DNA from 4 places in the Rhizobium sp. RSm-3 genome. Region 2 is predicted to be linked to each of the others. Evidence: riboswitches for the same ligand, from Rfam matches in the RefSeq annotation. Region 2 holds a riboswitch; each other region holds the start of a gene.

Region 1 (5,364 bases), on a different contig from region 2:
ATCACCGCCCTCGATCAGATAGGCCCAGAGCGCATCGAGATCATCGGAGGCGATGTTCGAAAACGGCGCCAGCCCTGCATCCGGCCTGGAGTCACCCGGCAGCACCGCAATCAGCGTGCCATTGCGGGCTGCACACGCATGCAGCGCCTCCAGCGCATAGCGGAAATAGCTGGCGCCGCCGAGCGCACGTACGACGATGAGCCTGGCGTGTCGCGCCGTGCGCTCGACATAGGTATCGACCGACATCGGGTGCTTGAGGCTCATCAGGCTGGCGAGCCGCAGCGAATGCGGTCCACCACGCGCTTGATGGGCGGCCGCGACCGCCGCAAGCTCGCTGTCGGCAGCCGACAGGAACAGGATATCGCCCGGCGTCTGCCCGAGGTCGATCGCCTCCTCGCCGTCGCTGATCGTTCCCTGCTGGGCCAGAAGCAGATGCATGGGGTTACGCCAGCGCCTCGATCGCTATCCGCACAGCATCCTGATCCATTTCGTGCAGGCCGATAACAACGAGACGCGTGGCGCGCTTTTCACCAGGCGTCCAGGCGCGGTCGAAATAGTGGTCGATGCGGCTGCCGACGGCCTGAAGCTGTAGGCGCATCGGCTTGCCTGAAACGTCGACGAACCCCTTGAGGCGCAGCACGTCATGGGCTGATATGATGGCCTCCAGCGCCTCGACGAAGCCGGCAATGTCGGCGACTGCGCCGAGTTCGACGACGAAGCTGTCGAATTCGTCGTGGTCGTGCGCCACACCGTCCTCATGCTCCAGCTCGTGGTGCGACTTGCGGTTGGCGATATCGTCCTCCGTGCCGATGCCGAGGCCGAGCAGGATGCCGGCCGGCACCTCGCCGTTCCTCGCCTCGATCATCGCAGGCTTTCGTGCGGTGCGGGAGGCGACCTCATCACGCACCCGGCCGAGTCCGGCCACGTCGATCAGGTCGGTCTTGTTGAGTACGATCAGATCGGCGCAGGTGAGCTGATCCTCGAACAACTCCTCGATCGGGCTCTCGTGATCAAGCGATTCATCTGCGCCGCGTGCCGCCTCGACCGCATCGTGATCGTCGGCGAAACGGCCGGCGGCGACAGCGGCGCTGTCGACCACCGTGATGACGCCGTCGACGGTCACCTGGGTGCGAATGTCAGGCCAGTTGAAAGCCGCAACCAGCGGCTGCGGCAAGGCAAGGCCCGAGGTTTCGATGACGATATGGTCGGGGCGCTGTTCGCGTTCGAGCAGTTTCGTCATCGTCGGAATGAAGTCGTCGGCGACCGTGCAGCAGATGCAGCCATTGGTCAGCTCGATAATGTCGTCTTCCGTGCAATTCTCCGCGCCGCAGCCCTTCAGCACGTCGCCGTCGACGCCGAGATCGCCGAATTCGTTGATGATGAGCGCGATCTTCTTGCCGCCCGCGTTAGTGAGCAGGTTGCGGATCATCGTCGTCTTGCCGGCACCGAGGAAGCCGGTGATGACGGTTGCGGGAATCTTCTGCTGGTTCATGGATTTAACCCTTCATTTTCAGCGGCAGGCCTGCCGCGATGAAATAGACTTCGGCGGCCTTCGCCGCGATCATCTGGTGGAGACGGCCGGCATGATCGCGAAAATCCCGCGCCATGCGATTGTCGGGCACGATGCCAAGGCCGACCTCGTTGGAAACGAAAACGAGCCGCGCCTTTACGCGCGGCAGAAAATCGGCGAGTGCTGCAAATTCCCCCGCCATCTCGCGCCCCTCCATCATCAGATTGGTAACCCAGAGCGTCAGGCAGTCGATCAGCACGATACGCCCCTCGCCGTCGATGGCGGCGAGCGCGCCGACAAGATCGAGCGGTTCCTCATGTGTGGTCCAAGACGGACCGCGATCGGCCCTGTGCTGGGCGATGCGTGCCTGCATCTCCTCGTCCCACGCCCGGCCGGTCGCGAGGTAGTGACGATCGAGGCCGGTCGACACGACAAGAGATTCGGCGAAGCGGGATTTGCCGGAGCGTGCGCCGCCGAGGATGAAGGTGGTGTTCGAGAGAGCCGTCGTCATGCGCAAGCGCTCCCGCTAGAGAGGGCGCGGCGGTGCCACATCCCCCTTCTCCCCAGCGGGGAGAAGGTGCCGGCAGGCGGTTGAGGGGGTGAGCGGCAAAGCCGCGAATGCACTGAGCGCAAGCGAAGGGCAAAATGACGGAGGTGCCGTGCGGCCCCCTCATCCGACCCTTCGGGCCACCTTCTCCCCGCGGGGGAGAAGGTGAGATCGCAGCGTCGCACCGCACGAGGCAGCGCCGAATTCAATCGTACAGCCAAAACAACCTCCGTGCTGGCAGCGGGTCTCTTGCCCAGGGTTGGGCTTCTCGCCCGGCACGAATGGCAGGTCTCCTGGCTCACGGTTGTCGGCCGCGATCGGGGCAGACCGGAATCCGGTCGCCCCTGATCGTGCCAGCGAATCTGCCTCGCCTTCCCGGCTGCATCGGAGAAGAGGTGGACGATTCGTAGAAATAGAGGCGTCCGACCCCGGTTGATCACCATGCATGTCCAGTGGCTTTTCCGGCATGTCGCCCGTCCCGCCCGCCTGCACCATTGCAGACTGCCGGCCGAAAGGGCTCGATGCCGGATGGAAGACCCTGACCGCTCTACAGTCGCGGGGTCGGCTGTGATGAAGGCGCCCGGTGTGGGTCCACCCCGTCACATTCCCTTTTCATCCGGAATGGCGTAACACCGATCCGGAACCATCCGTTATATCCTAGGATGGTTAGGCAAGCTCAGGGGTGAAGTCAACCGGCCGATACGATCGGGAACGGCCAGCCAGTCGGCGCAACGCTCGCAACACGACTTACTCTACCTAAAACATCGTCATTTATCAGATACTTACGTCATAAATATTTGACCCGGGCGCCAGCTTTTCGCCGCAATTACATCGCAAGCGGTCTGCGCCATCGCCCTTGACCGGGCCTCCTCCTGCCTAGTTGTCTTGCCATGCTTATGAAATTGGATCGGCGCCGGTTCCGGGCGCTGCGTGTTTTCTTTGATCCGGGGCGGCTGCGGGCGCTGACGCGACGCAGCGAAGTCGGCCTGTCGCTGGCGGGCGCCGTCGTCGGCATCGCCTCGGGGCTTGCCGTCACCGGCATGAGCTTCGTCTCCAACGAACTGCATCAGCTGGTCTTCGGCATACCAGACAGTGAAAGGCTGAGCTCGTCGGTGATCGACGACAAGATGCTGCTGTTGACCGCCCCCGTCATCGGCGGCATTCTGCTCGGACTGTTGCTCTTCGTGTTGGCCAAACGCCGCAAGAAACCGATGGTCGACCCGATCGAGGCCAATGCCCTGCATGGCGGCCGCCTGTCCTTGACCGACAGCGTTATCGTCGCCGTGCAGAACCTGATCTCCAACGGCTTCGGCGCCTCCGTCGGCCTGGAAGCCGGCTATACCCAGCTTGCCGCCGGCCTTGCCTCGAAATTCGGCCTGAAGCTGCAGCTTCGCCGCTCGGATCTGCGCATCCTCGTCGGCTGCGGCGCGGCCGGCGCGATCGCCGCCGCCTTCAACGCGCCGCTGACCGGCGCCTTCTATGCCTTCGAGCTGATCATCGGCACCTATACGATTGTGTCGCTCACCCCGGTCGTCGTCTCCGCCCTCGTTTCCACTTTGATCGCAAGGCTGCTCGCCGAAGGCGATTTCACCATCGATATCGGCAGCTTCGGTTCGGTCGTGCCGGCCGATTATATCCCGGCGCTGCTGCTCGGCGTCTTCTGCGCCGGCGTCGGCATCCTGATCATGCAGGGCGTCTCCTTCGTCGAGGAACTGGCCCGTAAGAGCTCGATCGCCCCGCCCTTCCGTCCCGCGCTCGGCGGCATCGTCGTCGGGCTGCTGGCGATGATCTCTCCGCAAGTGCTTTCGGCCGGCCACGGCGCGCTGCATCTCAACCTCTCGCGCGAGGTAGCGATCCCGGCGCTGATCGGCCTCTTCCTGTTGAAATCCTTGGCCTCGGCGATATCGATCGGCTCCGGCTTCAGGGGCGGCCTGTTCTTCGCCTCGCTGTTCATGGGCGCCCTGCTCGGCAAGCTCTTTGCCTATTGCGGCCCCTATTTCGCCGCTGCGACGCTGACGCCCGTCATCTATGCCGTGGTCGGCATGAGTTCGCTTGCCGTCGCCGTCATCGGCGGACCGCTGACGATGACATTCCTGGCGCTCGAAATCACCGGCGATTTCCCGATCACCGTGCTGGTGCTCGCCGCCGTCATCACCTCCTCGCTCGTCGTGCGCTCGACCTTCGGCTATTCCTTCGCCACATGGCGCTTCCATCTGCGCGGCGAAAGCATCCGCAGCGCCCACGACGTCGGCTGGATCCGCAACCTGACGGTGGACAAGCTAATGCGCGCCGACGTCAAGACGGCAAAAGCGGGCATTTCACTGGAGGAATTCAAGCAGGCCTTCCCGATCGGCTCGGCCCAGCGCGTCATCCTCGTCGAGGAGAGCGACAAATATGCCGGCCTCGTGCTGGTGCCGGAGATTTACGCCAACCCGACCGACACCCAGGACGAGGGCAAGACGCTGGCCGATTTCATCCACTACCGGAACGATTTCCTGCAGCCGCAGATGAATGCCAGGCAGGCGGCGGCGATCTTCGACAAGAGCGAAAGCGAAGCGCTCGCCGTCGTCAACAACCTGATCGAACGCAAGGTGATCGGCCAGCTCAGCGAAAGTTATACGCTACGCCGCTACAGCGAAGAACTAGACCGCCGCCGCCGCGAGGTCTCAGGCGAGATCTGATCCCATCGCTTGCGCCGCCGCTACCCCGCGTCGGCGAGCTTGAACACGTCGGCCCGCTTCGAAACCCCGCGCAATGCGAACGATCCGAGATACTCGCAAGCCACGGCACAGGTCGCCGCGAAACTGTCCGACAGCAGCAGGGGCTGCTCAAGCGTGCCGCAGAGCTTTTCCAGCCGCGAAGCCTCGTTGACGGCCCTGCCGATTACCGTGAAGTCGAGCCTGCCGTGGGCGCCGACATTTCCGTAGAAGACCTCGCCGAGATGCAGCACCACATCGACGCCGATATCGGGGCCTCCGTTGCATGTCCGCTCGCGATTGAGCTCTTCGTTGGCCTTCAGCAGATTCTGCGCCGAAGCCAATGCCGCCCTGCAGGCCTTTTGCGGGTCCTCTGCCTCGGTCGGAAAGATCGCCAGCACGCTGTCGCCCATGAATTTGAGGATCTCGCCGGAATTTTCCTCGACATGCCGGCCGATCAGCTCGAAATGCTCGTTGAGAAACCCGACGATCTCGGCTGGCTGATAAACCTCGGTCAAAGCCGTGAAATTGCGCAGGTCGGCCAGCAGGATGGCGGCATCGATGGAGCCGCCCATTCCCCTGCGGGTTTCGCCGGCAAGGATGCGCGCGCT
Region 2 (5,364 bases):
CTGATTTGTCGAACAGCGCCTGCACCTTGCCGGTCGCCGGCTTCCATTCCTTTTCGGTATATTTGTCGAAATAGTCACCGGAGGCATATTTCGATTTTTCGAAGCCCTTGAAGCTTTGGCCCCGCTCGACCGCCAGCAGGTTCGAGGCGCGGATCGCGTGATAGGTCACCGTATAGAAATAGATATTGGTGAAATCGACGCCTTCCTCGGAGCCGTAGAAGATGCGTTCGCGGGCGAGATAGCCGTGCAGGTTCATCTGGCCGAGGCCGATCGCATGGCTGTCGTCATTGCCCTTCTCGATCGACGGAACCGAGGCGATGTGGCTCATGTCGGAGACCGCCGTCAGTGCCCGGATCGAAGTCTCGATCGTCCTGCCGAAATCGTTGGAATCCATGGCCGCGGCGATATTCAGCGAGCCGAGATTGCAGGAAATATCCTTGCCGAGATGCTTGTAGGAGAGGTCGTCATTGTAGTCGCTCGCCTCGCTCACCTGCAAGATCTCCGAGCAGAGATTGCTCATGGAGATGCGACCCGCAACCGGGTTTGCCCGGTTCACCGTGTCTTCGAACATGATGTAGGGATAGCCGCTCTCGAACTGGATTTCGGCAAGCACCTGGAAGAATTCACGCGCTTTGATCTTCTTCTTCGAGATGCGGGCGTCCGCCACCATCTCCCGGTACTTTTCCGTCACCGAAATCTCGGTGAAGGGCACACCGTAGACGCGCTCGACGTCATAGGGCGAGAACAGATACATGTCCTCATTGTTTTTCGCGAGTTCGAAGGTGATGTCGGGCACGACGACGCCGAGCGACAGCGTCTTGATGCGGATCTTCTCGTCGGCATTTTCGCGCTTGGTGTCGAGGAAGCGCATGATGTCGGGGTGATGGGCATTGAGATAGACGGCGCCCGCCCCCTGGCGGGCACCGAGCTGGTTGGCATAGGAGAAACTGTCTTCGAGCAGTTTCATGACGGGGATGATGCCCGACGACTGGTTCTCGATCTGCTTGATCGGCGCACCGGCCTCGCGGATGTTGGTGAGAGACAGCGCGACGCCACCGCCACGTTTCGACAATTGCAGCGCCGAATTGATCGACCGGCCGATCGATTCCATATTGTCCTCGACCCGCAGCAGGAAGCAGGAGACGAGTTCGCCGCGCTGTTGCTTGCCGGCATTGAGGAAGGTCGGCGTCGCCGGCTGAAAACGGCCGGAAATGATCTCGTCGACCATGTCGCGGGCAAGGGCCTCGTCGCCGCGCGCCAGGGTCAGCGCCACCATGCAGATGCGGTCCTCGTAGCGCTCGAGATAGCGCTTCCCGTCGAAGGTCTTCAGCGTATAGCTGGTGTAATATTTGAAGGCGCCGAGGAAGGTCGGGAAACGGAATTTCCTGGCATAGGCCTGATCGAACAGGTCGCGGACGAAATTGAACGAATATTGATCGAGAACCTCCTGCTCGTAATAGCCCTCGGTGACGAGGTAATCGAGCTTTTCCCGGAGATTGTGAAAGAACACGGTGTTCTGGTTCACATGCTGCAGGAAATACTGCTTCGCCGCCATGCGGTCCTTGTCGAGCTGGATCCTGCCCTCGTCGTCATAGAGGTTCAGCATCGCGTTCAGCGCGTGATAGTCGAGCGTCTCCGCCGCTTTCAAAGGGCGTTCGCCGGCGGGATGAGCAAAAGTGTTATGCGGTTTTGCGCCCGCATCCCGCGTCAGAGTTGTTCCCGTGTCCAAAACCGTTCCAATCCGCGTTTGACGTTGGCGACATCCTCCTCCGTGCCGATGAGCTCGAACCTGTAGAGGTAAGGCACCTGGCATTTCTGCGAGATCACGTCGCCGGCGAGCCCATATGTCTCGCCGAAATTGCTGTTGCCCGCGGCAATCACGCCCCGGATGCGTCCTCGATTCTCCGCATCGTTCAAGAAACGGATCACCTGCTTGGGAACGGCCCCCTTTACGATCCCTGGGCCGCCGGCGCCGCTATAGGTCGGCACGACAAGCACGAAAGGTTCGCGGATATGGAACGCCTCTGCGCCGCTTGAGGGAATGCGCGCCGCGCGCATCCCGAGCTTGGCGACGAAGCGATGGGTATTCTCGGATCGGCTGGAATAATAGACGATCAGGCCCATCGCCTTTCCTCGGTCAGGAGAGCGCGCTGATCATATCCGGACGGAACCCCGCCCAATGCTGCTCGCCGGCAACGACGACGGGAACCTGCATATAGCCCATGCCGCGCACACGATCGAGCGCCTCGGCGTCCTCGGAGATATCGACGACGTCGTAATCGACGCCCAGGCGGTCGAGGGCGCGATAGGTGGCGGTGCATTGGACGCAGGCGGGTTTGCTGTAGACGGTAACGCTCATCATGTTCCTCGTGATGTCAAAGAATTCAGGACGCAATACTGGGATCGGTCGCCTTGCGACGTCCGGGGCAACGTTTGATGGTGATCTGGCAAAGTCGGCGGTTTAAACGCCCGAGAGGATCCCTTTCGGGATTTGCGCGGGCGGCGGCCTTGATGTTCTGGACATAACTTCAACCCCGAAGTGCTCATGCGGACGTTCGGGGCAGCGCAACAGGCGCGGATCATTCCGCTGTCATGCACGCGACCTTCCGGACACCCCGCCCGTGGACATCTCGTTCAAGGCAGGTCTCCTGGCTTGCGGGTCGAAGCACCCTGCCCCAGCCTTCCCAAGGCATCATGCCTCAGTGACCTGAAATCGGACAGTTGCTCGCCGCTCACAGTTGCGGGGGCAGCTCCGGCCTTGTTGCGCCGTCATGGCGAAACGCACCGTATTCCCGTCTTAGCCTGCGATCCTGACGAATCGAAGGAACCTTGAACACTAGATATAGTATGCCAATCCAAAATCGTGTCAACGGATGGTTTTCGCCTTGCGTTACGACAGGTTTGAAATCGCTGCGTTCCTGTGAAAAACATGGATAACGAAGGCTTAAAGAAAACAGGCTGTGGAGAAGGGCCGGATGAAGAGGACCGACCCGTAGCCGGCCCTCAGATTTTGTTTCCTGGTCAGGCCCGAATCGTCCCCCGAATCGTCACTGTCCCTTTATCCGAAGCAGCCTAAGTGCATTGATCGTCACCAGCACGGTGGCGCCGGTATCGGCGAGGATCGCCGGCCAGAGCCCGGTGATCCCTAGGATCGTCGTCACCAGGAACACCGCCTTCAGCCCGAGCGCGATGGTGATATTCTCTAGGATGTTGCGCATCGTGCGTTTGGACAGTTCGATCATCCGGGCCACGTCGCCGACGCGCCCGTGCAGCACGGCGGCATCCGCCGTTTCCAGCGCCACATCGGTGCCGCCGCCCATGGCGATGCCGATATCGGCGGCGGCCAATGCCGGAGCGTCGTTGATACCGTCCCCGACCTTGGCGACGATGAAACCCTGGCGCTTCAATTCGCTGACGACCCGCTGCTTGTCCTCGGGCATCATCTCGCCGCGCCAGTCGATGCCGAGCATGCCGGCAACGGCTGCCGCCGTCCGCTTGTTGTCGCCCGTCAGCATCATCGCCTTGACGCCGGCCGATTTAAGCGTGGCAAGCCCGGCCTGCGCATCCTCGCGCGGCTCGTCGCGCATGGCGATCAGGCCGGCTGCAACACCATTGACGAGCAGCACCGATACGCTCTTGCCCTCATCGTTCAGAACAGTAATGCGTGCATCCTTTTCGCCGTCGAGCGCTCCGCGCTCGCGGGCAGCGGACGGCGACAGCAAATCGAGAGTCTCGCCGCCGACTTTACCGCTGACCCCCTTGCCCGGCAGCGCTTCCAGTTCGAAAGCCGGCGGCACGGGGACGCCGCCAGCCTTGGCGCGTTTGAGGATCGCCAGCGCCAAGGGGTGGCTGGAGCCCTGCTCCAGCACTGCCGCGCGCGACAAGATCTGCGCCTCACTCAATCCGAAGGAAACGATATCAGTCACTTGAGGCTTGCCTTCCGTCAGCGTGCCTGTCTTATCGAAGGCGACCATCGTCACCTTGCCGAGCGTTTCCAACACCGCGCCGCCCTTCATCAGCAGTCCGCGCCGGGCGCCTGCTGAAAGCGAGGCGGCGATCGCCGCCGGCGTCGAGATGACAAGCGCGCAGGGGCAGCCGATCAGCAGGATGGCAAGGCCCTTGTAGATCCATTCGTCCCACGCCCCAGCGAGGAATAGCGGCGGAACGACCGCGACCAATGCTGCGACCACCACGACGCCGGGCGTGTAATAACGCGAGAAGCGGTCGATGAAGCGTTCCGTCGGCGCCTTCGATTCCTGCGCCTCCTCCACCAGCTTGACGACTCGGGCGATGGTATTGTCGGCAGCCGCCGCCGTGACGCGAACCCGGAGCACCGCATCGCCATTCACCGTTCCGGCAAAGACGACGGCATCGACGCCCTTGCGCACCGGCGTGCTCTCGCCGGTCACCGGCGCCTCGTCGATCGCGCTCTCGCCCGAGACGATGATGCCATCAGCCGAGATGCGATCGCCCGGACGCACCATGATGATCGCGCCGACGGCGAGGCTTTCCGCCGGCACCTCCCGCGTCTGGCCATTGTCTTCCAGCAGCGCGTTCTTCGGCACCAAGGCCGTCAGCGACTGGATGCTTTCGCGCGCCTTGCCGGCCGCGACACCCTCCAGCAGCTCGCCGACGAGGAACAGGAACACGACAGTGGCCGCCTCCTCCCCCGCATTGATGATGACGGCGCCGACGGCGGCGATCGTCATCAGCATTTCGATCGAAAACGGCGTGCCTGAGAACGCCGCCATGACAGCGCGCCGCGCGATCGGCACCAGACCGATGAGCATGGCGACGATGAAGGCATAGGACCCGATCGCAGGTATGAGATGGCCCACGGCATAGGCGGCAATCAGCGCCGCACCCGAGAGGATGGTCAGCCGGCCCTTCCTGCTCTGCCACCAGGGACCGGTCATCGGCCCATGATCGTGGCCATGCAGGCCTTCGATTTCCTTCTCGCCATGATCATGGTCATGGCCGGCATGATCATGGCCATCATGATCGTGATCGTGGTCGCCATGGTCGTGGTGGCGATGATCGTGCGCGCCGTGGTCCTGCGCCGGCGCCGCGCTTCCGGCAAAGGGCCATACCGAATAACCGAGCCCCGTCACTCTCTTCTCGATCGCCTTGAGGTCGCTGCTGCCGTCATGCCGGACGGTCATCGTGCCCGCCATCACCGAGACGGAAACATCGGCGACCCCTGCCACGCGCCTGACCGCCGTATCGATCTTGCTCGCGCAGGCAGCGCAATCCATGCCGCCGACCCGGTATCGTGTCTCGCTCGTCTCAACCATGATCCGCTTCCTTGTCAAACAGAAGCATCCCTCCTACATCCTCTAGCGACTAGAGGTGCAAGAGGAAAAA
Region 3 (5,364 bases), on a different contig from region 2:
ATATAGGCGCGTGTCGCAATCGCGCTTCCATAGGTGAAGAAGGCGAAGATGATCAACGGCACCACCAGGAACGCCGCTATCGCACGATATCTCGACAGATCCGGCTCCTCCCCTTTCCGCCTCCACTCCCCAGCGAGGCATACCCGACGGCTCAAGTTTAATGACGCCGACACGGATTTCCAAGGGCCCGCCGAAACTTGACACCCGGAGACGCGAATGCCCTATTGCGGTATCGTAGGGAACCCCATCATGAGCAACGACAAGACGCCCGCCGACAGCAAGCTCACCAGCTCCAAGCGTCGCTGGGCGGCAGAGGGCAAGTTTCTGACCGGCCGCATCAGCCGCCCCGAAGCCGAGCGCCTGCCGCCCGGCCAGCATCTCGTCAAAAACTGGCCGGTGCTCGATCTCGGCCAGCAGCCCGTCATCTCCACCGATAGCTGGCGTCTTGAAGTGCGCGGCCTCGTCGAAACGACGCTCACACTCAACTGGGCCGACTTCCAGGCGATCGAGCAGAGTACCAAGGTCAGCGATATCCACTGCGTGACCACCTGGTCGCGCTACGATAACAAATGGCGGGGTGTTTCCACGCGCGATCTGCTCGATCTCGCCATGCCGAAGCCGGACGCCGGTTATATCATGCTGACGAGTTATGACGGCTATACGACCAACCTTCCACTTGCCGATTTCGCCGCCGAGGACGCGATCCTTGTGACATCATGGGAAGGCCTGCCGCTGACGCCGGATCACGGCGGCCCGATGCGCCTCGTCGTGCCGCATCTTTATTTCTGGAAAAGCGCCAAATGGCTGCGCCGCATCGAACTGATGTCGGGTGACGAGGCCGGCTTCTGGGAAAAGAACGGCTACCATATGTATGGCGATCCGTGGCGCGAGCAGCGCTATTCCGACGATTGAGCCTTCGGCCGCAGAAAGCGACCCAGCGCAAACACCACAAGGGCGAACAGAGCGGCGAACCCCGTCAGCGACGCCATGCTGGCGGCATGAAACGGCACTTTACTCCAGCGTGGCTTGACGACATCGGCGGTGTTGAAGGCCTCGCCGCTGAACCGGCAGGTGATGAGCGCCAGGCTGCGCCGCACCATGTCGTCATCGACCGCGGAAATGATTTCACCAGCCGCAACGGCCTCCCGCGGCATCTCACGCATCGAAAGCAATACCGCCTTGGTCGCCGCAAGATAGGCATGGGCGCATTCGTTGAACGGGCTCTGCTCGTCGCTCACGCTGCCCGGCATCCGTCCCCAGAGACAATAGGAATACTGGATTTCGGCGTAGTTCAGAACGCGCCGGAATGGCTCGTTCGTATCGACTGCACGGGACGCCAGACCGATAATTCGGCCGCGATAGTCCGAAATCACCGCCATCTCGCCATGCGAAATTTCTGGGATCTCGAGACCGGCATGGCTGGCGCCGCCGCTGCGGCTATGAGCAAGGGCGTTTTCAACAGGCATGCAAAAGAAAGCGGCGGCGGCAAAGGCCGTCGACAGGAGCGATATGGTGCTGCAGCTTTTCATCGTTGCCCGAAAATCTAAAGGCGCCGGCAAAACGGCGCCCCTCGATGTGTTCAGTGGAAGGCCTTTACCTGCCGGACCGGTTGCCCGCCCTTCACGGCAAGCCGCTTTTCCGCCAGCGCTCCGAAGCCAAGACCGAGCGTTGCCCAGAGGATCGCATGCATGGCGAGCGTTGTCGTGCGGAAACGCCAAAGCACCATCGCCGAGAAGTTCTCCGGCACTTCGTTGATCGGCGGCAGCAGATAAAGCACGAGGCCGATAAAGACGAGATAGGCGATGCCGGCGATGATGGCGCCGTTCCAGAGGCCGAAACGCTCGGAAAGACGGCGCGACAGCGCCACCGCGGCGATCAGGGCGGCGAGGGAGACGACGATCATCAGGAAGAACAGCTCGGTCCTGACGCCGATTGTATCGGCATTGCCGACCGCCGGCGGGTTGGCCGGATATTTGATAGCGGGAACGAGAACGATCGCCACGAAGGCGAAAATGGCGATGACCGCCGAGGTGCCGCGCGCCGAAAGGCTGCCGACGCGGCCGTGCACGAAAGCGAAGGCGAGCGCGAAAAGCCCGCCGACGGCAATGCTATGGGCCATGACGCCGGTGAAAAGGCCCGGACCGGCCTGCATGGCGCGGCTGACGATTTCAGGTTCGGCGGCTTCGCCGGTCGCCTGGGCGCTCGCCTCCTCGAAGGCGATCGCCGAATCGACCAGCGGCTCGCCGAAAGTATGGGCGAAGGCGAAGACGAGGAAGCCAGCAATCAGGCCCGCGAGCATGCCGCGTAGCAGGAGGTTTCCAACCATGTCGGGAACTCCCCTAGTGGCAGGGGAAGCCGAGGAGGTGGCGGGCGTCATGCACGAATTCATGCACGTACATGCCGTTGAACAGCGCCATCGCGCCTTCCTCGGTGCCGACGAAATAGATGGCGATGAGCATCAGCAGGCCGCCGAAGATCGCCCATGGCAGGATCTCTGCTACGGGGATCGGCGCCGGTGCCGCAACAGGCGCAAAAGTGGTGTCAGACATGTATTCCTCCGGGAATGACGCGTTCAGTCGAAAGAGTGCTTATGCGGCAGGGTCTGACTTCCAGCGCGAAGAACCTTCGACACGCTGGTCACAGCGGCGCGACCGTGCCGGATTTACACCGGCTTCCAAACCCGCAACAGCACGGTTATATCTGCAGGCCGAAGAGCCTGTCAACGAAACTTCATGAAGCGGCGACGGGCTGTTCCCACCGCTATCCGGAGATCGGAACGACCGTGAATACGCGCCTTACCTGGATCTGCCACGGCGCGACGGCGGCGAGCCGCAAGGCCCTGTTCCCGCTCGACGAACCGCTGGAAGACAAGGCCGCAGAAGACGCGGCCAGGATGGCCGCCCTGCCCCGTGCCGATCGTATTGTCACCAGCCCGGCTTTGCGCGCCCGCCAGACTGCCGACGCGCTCGGCCTTCAAGCCCGGACGGACCCTGTCCTTGGCGACTGCGATCATGGCCGCTGGGCCGGCAAGTCGATCGCGGCGATAGAGGCCGAGGAGCCGGAGGACCTCATGGCCTGGATGAGCGATCCGGAAGCGGTCCCGCACGGGGGCGAGAGCCTTGTTGATCTTGGCATACGCGTCGCCGGCTGGATGGACAATGAATCCGCCCTCGGCGGCCATGTGATCGCCATCAGCCACGCCGCCGTCATCCGGGCAGCGGTTGCCCATGTGCTTCGGGCGCCGCCATCCTCTTTCTGGCTCGTCGACATCGAGCCGCTTGGTATCGTTCGCATGACCAGCAACGGACGGCGCTGGTCGCTGCGTTTTCAGCATTAATGCATGTCGCCCGGAAGTGTGCCGCGGTTCCGGGATAACGACATGCATAAAACAAAAACCTAAGGCGCGTCGCATGAATCCCGTTTAATGCGACGCGCATTAGCGATCCCTCATCTTATCCAGCTTTACACAAGCAAATTGCGTCATCTCTGTTGAACCCGGCTTCACCGGGACTACTTCCTTGTCCCAAGGAGATGGAAGACATGACATATGATTGGAGTGGCGAGCGTACGCGGCGCCTGCGCCTGATGCGTTTCGCCACAATCACACTTCTGATCGGTCTCGTCGTCAGCGTCCCGCTGCTGATCGTCACCGCCTGAAGCACGAGAAAGGGCGAGCATGCGACAGCACGCTCGCCTTCGTGCTTTCCCGTCCCCGCTTCACGAGAAGCGCGTCCGTCTCTCGACGGTGCAGCAACAGGCTGCGGCCTCCAATAATTCGCCTTCTGGTTTCAACGAACATTTCAGACTTTCGTGATAGTTCGGCATAGGGTGGAGATGGAGAAGGCCACATGCCGGTGTTTTTCCAGAGCAGGGCCGGAAGGCAATGCGTGTCGATCGTCGGGCTTGGGATAACTCTCTGGCTCCTCGGCGCGCTGTTGCAGCTCGACGACAGCCTTGTCTATTTCATGACCGGTTTCGGCGAATATGGCGCCGACAAACTCGTTCTGGCGCTCGGCATCGCCGGCGCCATGAGCTTCATCTATTCGGTGCTGCGCATCGCCGACCTGCGCAAGGAAACGGAACTGCGCGCCGCCGCCCAGGCGAAGGCCGATTGGACGGCCACCCACGACCATCTAACCAAGCTGCCGAACCGCTACGCCTTCGAACGCAAGATCCTCTCATGGCCGATCAAGGACGACGAGGACCAAATCGAGGAATGGGATCGCAACGTCACGCTCTTCTCCGTCGATCTCGACGGCTTCAAGAAAGTCAACGATCTCGTCGGCCACAAGGGCGGCGACATTCTGCTGATCGAGGTTGCCAGGCGAATCTGCGCGCTCGGCAACGCCGATTGCGTTTACCGCTTCGGCGGCGACGAATTCATCATCGTCGCCTTTGCCCTGACGGCACCGCGCGAGGAGCGTTTTGCCAGACTGCTAATCCAGGCTGTCACCCGGCCGATCCATATCGACGGTTTTGCCGTCGAAGTCGGCGCCAGCGTCGGCTACGACCGCTGGACCGAAGGAGCCGAACCGCTGGAAGATGCCGCGCATCGTGCCGACCTCGCCATGTACGAGGCAAAATCACGCGGCCCCAACCATTATTTCGCTTTCGAACCGGCCATGCAGGACAAAGTCACGGAACGCGCTGCGCTAGAAACCAGGCTGCGCGCCGCAATCGCCAACAAGGCGATCAAACCCTTCTATCAGCCGCTGATCGACCTGAAGACCGGTCAGCTCTGCGGCTTCGAGGCCTTGGCGCGCTGGATCGGCGAAGACGGTGTCAATATTCCGCCGCCTGTTTTCATCGATATCGCCGAGGAAAACGGGATGATCACCGCCTTGTTCGAGGATCTTCTCGCCCAGGCCTGCAGCGACGCACTCACCTGGCCTGAGCATGTAATGCTGTCCTTCAACGTCTCGCCGGTGCAGATGGAAGACAGGCTGCTGACGTCGCGCATTCTCAAGGTCCTTTCGGCAAGCCGGCTGCCGCCGCAGCGCCTGGAGGTGGAGATCACCGAAAACGCGCTGATCCAGGATCCCGCCGTCGCCGCCGTCATCCTTGATGAACTCCACGCGGCCGGCATCCAGATCGCGCTTGACGATTTCGGCACGGGTTATTCGAGCCTGGCACAGCTCGCCCGCTATCGTTTCGACAAGATCAAGATCGACAAAAGCTTCGTCGCCACCTATCGCGGCGACGAACGCCAGGAAAAGATCATCCGCGCCATGCTCGGACTCGGCAGGAGCCTCAACATCAAGACGACCGCGGAGGGCGTCGAGGAGCACGGCCAGCTCGCCTTCCTGCTGCAGCTCGGCTGCGACATCGGCCAGGGCTATCTTTTCGGCAAGGCGATGCCCGCCG
Region 4 (5,364 bases), on a different contig from region 2:
TATCGAAAAGTCGCCGGCGGCGAGCTTTTCCAGTTCATTTGCGAGCGCTGTCATGACCAGGCGCTGAGCGTTGCTGGTCTCTTCCGTCAACAATGCGTTGCGTGCCCGTTCGGCATCGAACGAGGCGCTCTGCTCGGCAGCGGCCTGCTCTCTTTCGATCTTGGCAATCGCCTCGTTACGGAAAACTTCCAGGGCACGCGCCAGGAAACCGATCTCATCGCCATTTTCCCGGTAGGTGACGGGAGAGGCCAGATCGCCTTTCTGCAAGGCGCTAATCCGCGCGCTGAGAATTCTGAGCGGGCGGCCGACGAGGCTGCGCATGGCGAGAAGGAAAGCGACAACGGCCATGGCGGTGATCGCGAACTGCGTCAGCAGCGAGATCAGCACTTTCTGCTTGACCTCAGCAGCGATTTTTTCGACCGACCAGTTGGTGACGACGTAGCCGGTGGCCTTGCCTGATTTATCCAGCGGAAGCGGCGCGATGATCGTCACAACACCGGCAGATATTCCGCTGTCATCGATCGTCGTTTTCTCAGGTTTGGCGCTGAGGCGCTTCGCCAGATCGGCAGGTGCGGGCAAACCGTCAACGCCGTCGCGCGTCCATGTATCGACGGCCGCAAGTTCGGCGTTGAAGGCGGCAAACTGAACAAGGTCAAGCGTGGGATCGTCGCGATACAGCGAATAGGCCTCGCGAACAGCATTCGCCTTGCCCCATTTGACGCCGCCGGCGGCCAGAGAGGCGAACTGCTCCACATCCTTGGACCAGTTCGCCTTGGCGCCATCGATCAACGCCTTGGTTTCGTACATCCACGTATAGGTGGCAAAGGCGGAGATGCCGCAAAGGTTGACGGCCACGATAATCGCCGCCAGCTTGGCTGTCAGAGGCATCGCTTTTAAAAATTGGAACATGCCGCGGGGGCCTCGAAACGCGGGCTCAGTCGGCTATGGTCCCGACCAGCCTATCAATACAGGCATCCACGCCGGCGGTCGCAGCATGAGCACTCATACCCATGTCCCCCTTGCGACCCAAAACGAGCAGACGCAGTGTGTCTTCGATGTGTGAATAAATCATAAAGTAGAATGGGATACCGAAGCGGCGGCCTGCGGGATCAAGGGCTGTTTTCCGCCATGGCCTCTTCCGGCTCGGCCTGGCGGTGCTTACGGCGGCGTGTCGTCAGTTCCGCGCCGGCGTCGCGCGGCAGGCGCAGGAAGGTGATGCAGGCGAGCGCCGAGATTGCCGAGACGCTGAAGAAGGCGATGTGGAAATCCGAAACCAGCAGCCTGCCGCCATGAAGACTGCTCGAAATTTCGAGGATGCCGCCGGCGATCGCCACACCCATCGCCATGGAGATACGCTGGGCGACGGCATTGATTGCGGTCGCCTGGCTGCTGTCGGCATCGTCGACATCGCCGAAGGCCATGGCATTGACGCCCGAGAAGGCCATGGAGCGGAAGAGGCCGCCGATCAGCAGGCAGGCCATGATCAGCGGCAGCGGCGTCTCAGTGGTGAAGAACCCGTTGATGCCGAGGAAGATCGCCGCCAGCAAGGTGGTGATCGATATGACGGTGCGGAAACCGAAGGCATTGAAGGTGCGCGAAGCGGCAAATTTCGACCCCATCGAGCCGAGCGCGCTGACGAAGGTGACCGAACCCGATTGCAGCGGCGTCAGGCCGAAGCCGAGCTGCAGCATCAGCGGCATCAGAAAGGGCAGGGCGCCGAGCCCCATGCGGAAATTGGAGGCGCCGAGGATCGCCGCCCGGAACATCGGGTAGTGGAACATTTTCGGATCGAGAAGCGGATAGGGCGCGCGGCGGGCATGCAGGAGATAGAGGAGGCCGGCAAGGATGCCAATCGCCACCGTGACGTAACCGTAGATGACGGGCACGGCGGGAAGGCTGATGACCGAGAGGCCGAAGACGAAGCCGGAAAAGCCGATGCCGCAAAGGAAGAAGCCCGGAAAATCCATCGGCCGTGGGCTGCGCGGTTCGACCGCCGGCAGGAAACGCGTGACGAGGATGATGCCGAGCACCCCGATCGGGATGTTGATCCAGAAGATCCAGTGCCAGCTGAGATAGGTGGTGAGGAAGCCGCCGATCGGCGGCCCCATGATCGGGCCGATCAGCGCCGGAATGGTGAGCCACGCCATGGCATCGACGAGTTCGTGGCGCGGCGTTCCCCGGACCAGCAGCAGGCGGCTGACCGGCGTCATCATCGAGCCGCCGGCCCCCTGGATCAGCCGCGAGACGACGAAGGCCGCGATCGAATTGGAAAAGGCGCAGGCGACCGAACCCACCATGAAGACAAAGATCGCCATGCGGAAGATGTTGCGCGCACCGAAACGATCCGACATCCAGCCGCTGATCGGAATGAAGATCGCCAGCGCCACGAGATAGCTGGTGACGGCAAGCTTCAGCGCGATCGGCGATGTGCCGATATCGGCGGCTATCGCCGGCAGGCTGGTGGCAATCACGGTCGAATCCATCTGTTCCATGAACAGGGCGACCGCAAGGATCATGGGCGTGAAGCGGGGCACGGGCAACCGGGGTGCAAAGAGACAAATCGCGGCGCCATGGGCGTCGGTCGGGATCTGTTGAGTTCTACGGGAGCGATGCGCAGCTGTCCACGCGATCGATGTCACATACGGGTGAACGCGGCATGAGGCCGCTTGCCGCAGAGCCGGTTTGCTGAAATAGATGCGCCGTCAGGTGCCCGCTTTTCAAGCGGGAGAATCGGGAATCCGGTGCAAGACCGGAACGTGCCCAACGCTGTAAGGCCGACGTCCGCCGTTTTATCATGCCACTGGCTTTTGCCGGGAAGGCTGCGGCAGACGGGTGACGCCAAGTCAGAAGACCGGCCTGGCAAGATAGACCCAACCCGCGCGGACGGCGGGCGGTTGCGTTGTTGGGGATTTGACGATGCGACCCTTAGATGAGGATGCCCTGTCAGTGGCGTCCGGTTTTTCCTCGGCCGAACGCGAGGCCGTCTATCATGCGATCATGACGCGGCGCGACGTTCGCAGCCAGTTCCTGCCCGATCCCTTGCCCGACGATGTGGTGGCGCGGCTGCTGACGGCCGCCCACCATGCACCCTCTGTCGGCTTCATGCAGCCGTGGAATTTCATTCTGGTGAAAAACCCAACGGTGCGCGCGCGCGTCCGGGATGCCTTTTCGAAGGCCAACGAGGAAGCGGCATCGATGTTCGAGGGTGAGCGGCGCCAGGCCTACCGCTCCCTCAAGCTCGAAGGCATCGTCGAGGCGCCGCTCGGCATCTGCGTGACCTGCGATCCCACCCGCAGCGGCAGCGTCGTGCTGGGGCGTACGCATAATCCGCGGATGGATAGCTATTCCACGGTCTGCGCCATCCAGAATCTCTGGCTGGCGGCCCGCGCCGAAGGGGTCGGCATCGGCTGGGTCAGCATTTTTCGCGAGGGCGAGCTGAAGAGCATTCTCGGCATACCCGAGCATATCGAGGTGGTCGCCTGGCTCTGCGCCGGTTTCGTTGATCGGCTCTATGACCAGCCGGAACTATCGGTCAAAGGCTGGCGGCAGCGGCTGCCGCTCGAAGAACTCGTCTTTCACGACGGTTGGGGACGCAACGAGCCGTAGCCAATCACTGCTGCTGCGGCTGCTACTGCTGCGGTTGGGGGCCAGGTGCGGCGGGATTGGCGAGATCGATCGAGCCCTGGTCGCCGGCCAGAAACTGCGGGCCGACCTGGCGGACCTTGTTTTGCGTGGGGTCGTAGGGGCGATCCGGCACCGGTGTCTGCGGCGCGGCTGGTGTCGCGGCGGCCTTCACCGGCGGATTGGTGCGGATGGTGGTGATCGAGCCCTGCTGCGGCGGTTGGCTTGCTGCCTGCTTGCCGCGCATCTCGTCGTAATAGGCGGTGAGATTGCAGGCGCAGGCGTTCTTTTCACCGGGCGCGCGGTTCTTGTAGGCGAAGGCGTTCTTCATGGCGCTGTAAGGCGTGCCGGTTGCGACCGAGATCATGTTCGAGGCTTCCGTGCTCGTCACCTCGCGATAGAAGAGTTCGGTCTCGATCCCCGGGCACATCTTGGCGCAGGTCTCAGCGTCGCGGCCGAAATCGACCGAGGTGGCGTTCGAGCTGATCGGGAAGAAACCGCCATCGCAGCTGCGCACGCACATGGTGCTGACCGGCGACAGCATCTCGGCCCGCGGCAGGCCGTAGCGCGGATCGGCCTCCTCGCCGCCGCCGAGCGGAATGAAGGTATCGGAACGCATCGCCTGCTCCTCGACGCTCGGGGCAGGCTCGTCGGCGCTGCGCTCGTCCGGCGCATAGAAATTCTCGCTGTTGCAGCCGTTGCTGTCGAGCGCGGCCATCAGTTCGCGGCGGTCGTCATCGGCGCCGTTCCGGCCGGTCAGCTCGTTGCGACGGTCCTGGAGATAAGCGATATTGTCGATCATCCGGCCTTCGGCCTGTGAGAGCTCGGCGCAATAATCGGCATTCTCGCCGCCGATCACCACCATGCTGCCAGAGGTGCAGCCGTAACTGCGCATGTCGTTGCGAACCTTGCGCAGTTCGAGGTTCTGCTCGGCCATGGCGCTGGCATATTGGCGGGCTTCCGGGCCATTGCCATTGCCGATCGATCGCGGCAGGTCGGCGAGGCGGCCGCGCAGGTCCTCGCAGATGGCATTGGTCTGCGCGACGGCGGGCGCTGCGAAGGCGAGGAGAAGGGCGAGAGACAGGTTTCGGCGTTTCACGGCGTCGTCCCGGAATGAGCAAACGGTCGGTGGGTCGAATGCGACTTCAATCGGCCGCGCGTTTTCCCTTAACGGATTTCTCTTAATAAGCTCAGAGAAAATATTAGCGTATTTTCCTGATCTTATCCAGCAATCGCCCGAGACTCGGTTAAAATGACAGGCATTCCCGACGAGACCCGATCCTTTGCGCCGACATCAGGCGTCTCGGAGACCCAACACGGCCTTCACCTCTTCGCGGACGGTTGTTTTGAGCCCGGTTCCGGGCATGGAGGCTGGTCGTTTGTCGCTTATCGCGATGGGGTGGAAATCGCCTCCGACTTCGGTGGCGTCAACGATTCCAGCAATAATTCCATGGAATTGACCGCCGTTCTCAGGGCCGCCATGTGGGTCAACAGCCAACCGACCGGCGAACCCGCGACCATCTGGTCCGACTCCGTCTATGCCGTCAAAGGCTGCAACAGCAGGCGACATATCTGGAAGAATAACGGCTGGAAGAAAAGCAGCCCGAATGGACAGGGGCGAAGGCGAATGATCGACAATGCGGACATCTGGAAAGCCGTCGATCTTCAGCTATCCCAAAACGCCCAGGTGACCATTGCCTGGTGCAAGGGGCATTCGGGGATTGCCGGTAACGAGCGCGCGGA

The links. Region 2 has a riboswitch for cobalamin ahead of nrdH (glutaredoxin-like protein NrdH). Riboswitches for the same ligand answer to the same signal wherever they lie in the genome.
Region 1: another riboswitch for cobalamin. It lies ahead of cobU (bifunctional adenosylcobinamide kinase/adenosylcobinamide-phosphate guanylyltransferase); the one in region 2 lies ahead of nrdH (glutaredoxin-like protein NrdH).
Region 3: another riboswitch for cobalamin. It lies ahead of BBJ66_RS25475 (CbtB domain-containing protein); the one in region 2 lies ahead of nrdH (glutaredoxin-like protein NrdH).
Region 4: another riboswitch for cobalamin. It lies ahead of bluB (5,6-dimethylbenzimidazole synthase); the one in region 2 lies ahead of nrdH (glutaredoxin-like protein NrdH).

Annotation. Positions count from the first base shown of each region.
Region 1 is NZ_MAWZ01000024.1:86,831-92,194, reverse strand. It holds gene cobN (cobaltochelatase subunit CobN) at 1-438, opposite strand, end outside; gene cobW (cobalamin biosynthesis protein CobW) at 443-1,492, opposite strand; gene cobU (bifunctional adenosylcobinamide kinase/adenosylcobinamide-phosphate guanylyltransferase) at 1,497-2,021, opposite strand; cobalamin riboswitch at 2,324-2,720, opposite strand; gene BBJ66_RS19525 (chloride channel protein) at 2,948-4,738, shown strand; gene BBJ66_RS19520 (adenylate/guanylate cyclase domain-containing protein) at 4,759-5,364, opposite strand, start outside.
Region 2 is NZ_MAWZ01000031.1:5,860-11,223, forward strand. It holds gene nrdE (class 1b ribonucleoside-diphosphate reductase subunit alpha) at 1-1,729, opposite strand, end outside; gene nrdI (class Ib ribonucleoside-diphosphate reductase assembly flavoprotein NrdI) at 1,708-2,124, opposite strand; gene nrdH (glutaredoxin-like protein NrdH) at 2,138-2,359, opposite strand; cobalamin riboswitch at 2,622-2,847, opposite strand; gene BBJ66_RS22440 (heavy metal translocating P-type ATPase) at 3,048-5,294, opposite strand.
Region 3 is NZ_MAWZ01000046.1:28,198-33,561, forward strand. It holds gene BBJ66_RS25455 (sensor histidine kinase) at 1-65, opposite strand, end outside; gene BBJ66_RS25460 (sulfite oxidase-like oxidoreductase) at 250-912, shown strand; gene BBJ66_RS25465 (hypothetical protein) at 897-1,529, opposite strand; gene BBJ66_RS25470 (CbtA family protein) at 1,580-2,326, opposite strand; gene BBJ66_RS25475 (CbtB domain-containing protein) at 2,340-2,549, opposite strand; adenosylcobalamin (AdoCbl) riboswitch at 2,563-2,705, opposite strand; gene BBJ66_RS25480 (histidine phosphatase family protein) at 2,783-3,337, shown strand; gene BBJ66_RS25485 (putative bifunctional diguanylate cyclase/phosphodiesterase) at 3,849-5,364, shown strand, end outside.
Region 4 is NZ_MAWZ01000024.1:251,473-256,836, forward strand. It holds gene BBJ66_RS20270 (methyl-accepting chemotaxis protein) at 1-909, opposite strand, end outside; gene BBJ66_RS20275 (MFS transporter) at 1,110-2,516, opposite strand; cobalamin riboswitch at 2,688-2,874, shown strand; gene bluB (5,6-dimethylbenzimidazole synthase) at 2,917-3,606, shown strand; gene BBJ66_RS20285 (DUF2865 domain-containing protein) at 3,629-4,720, opposite strand; gene BBJ66_RS20290 (ribonuclease H family protein) at 4,874-5,364, shown strand, end outside.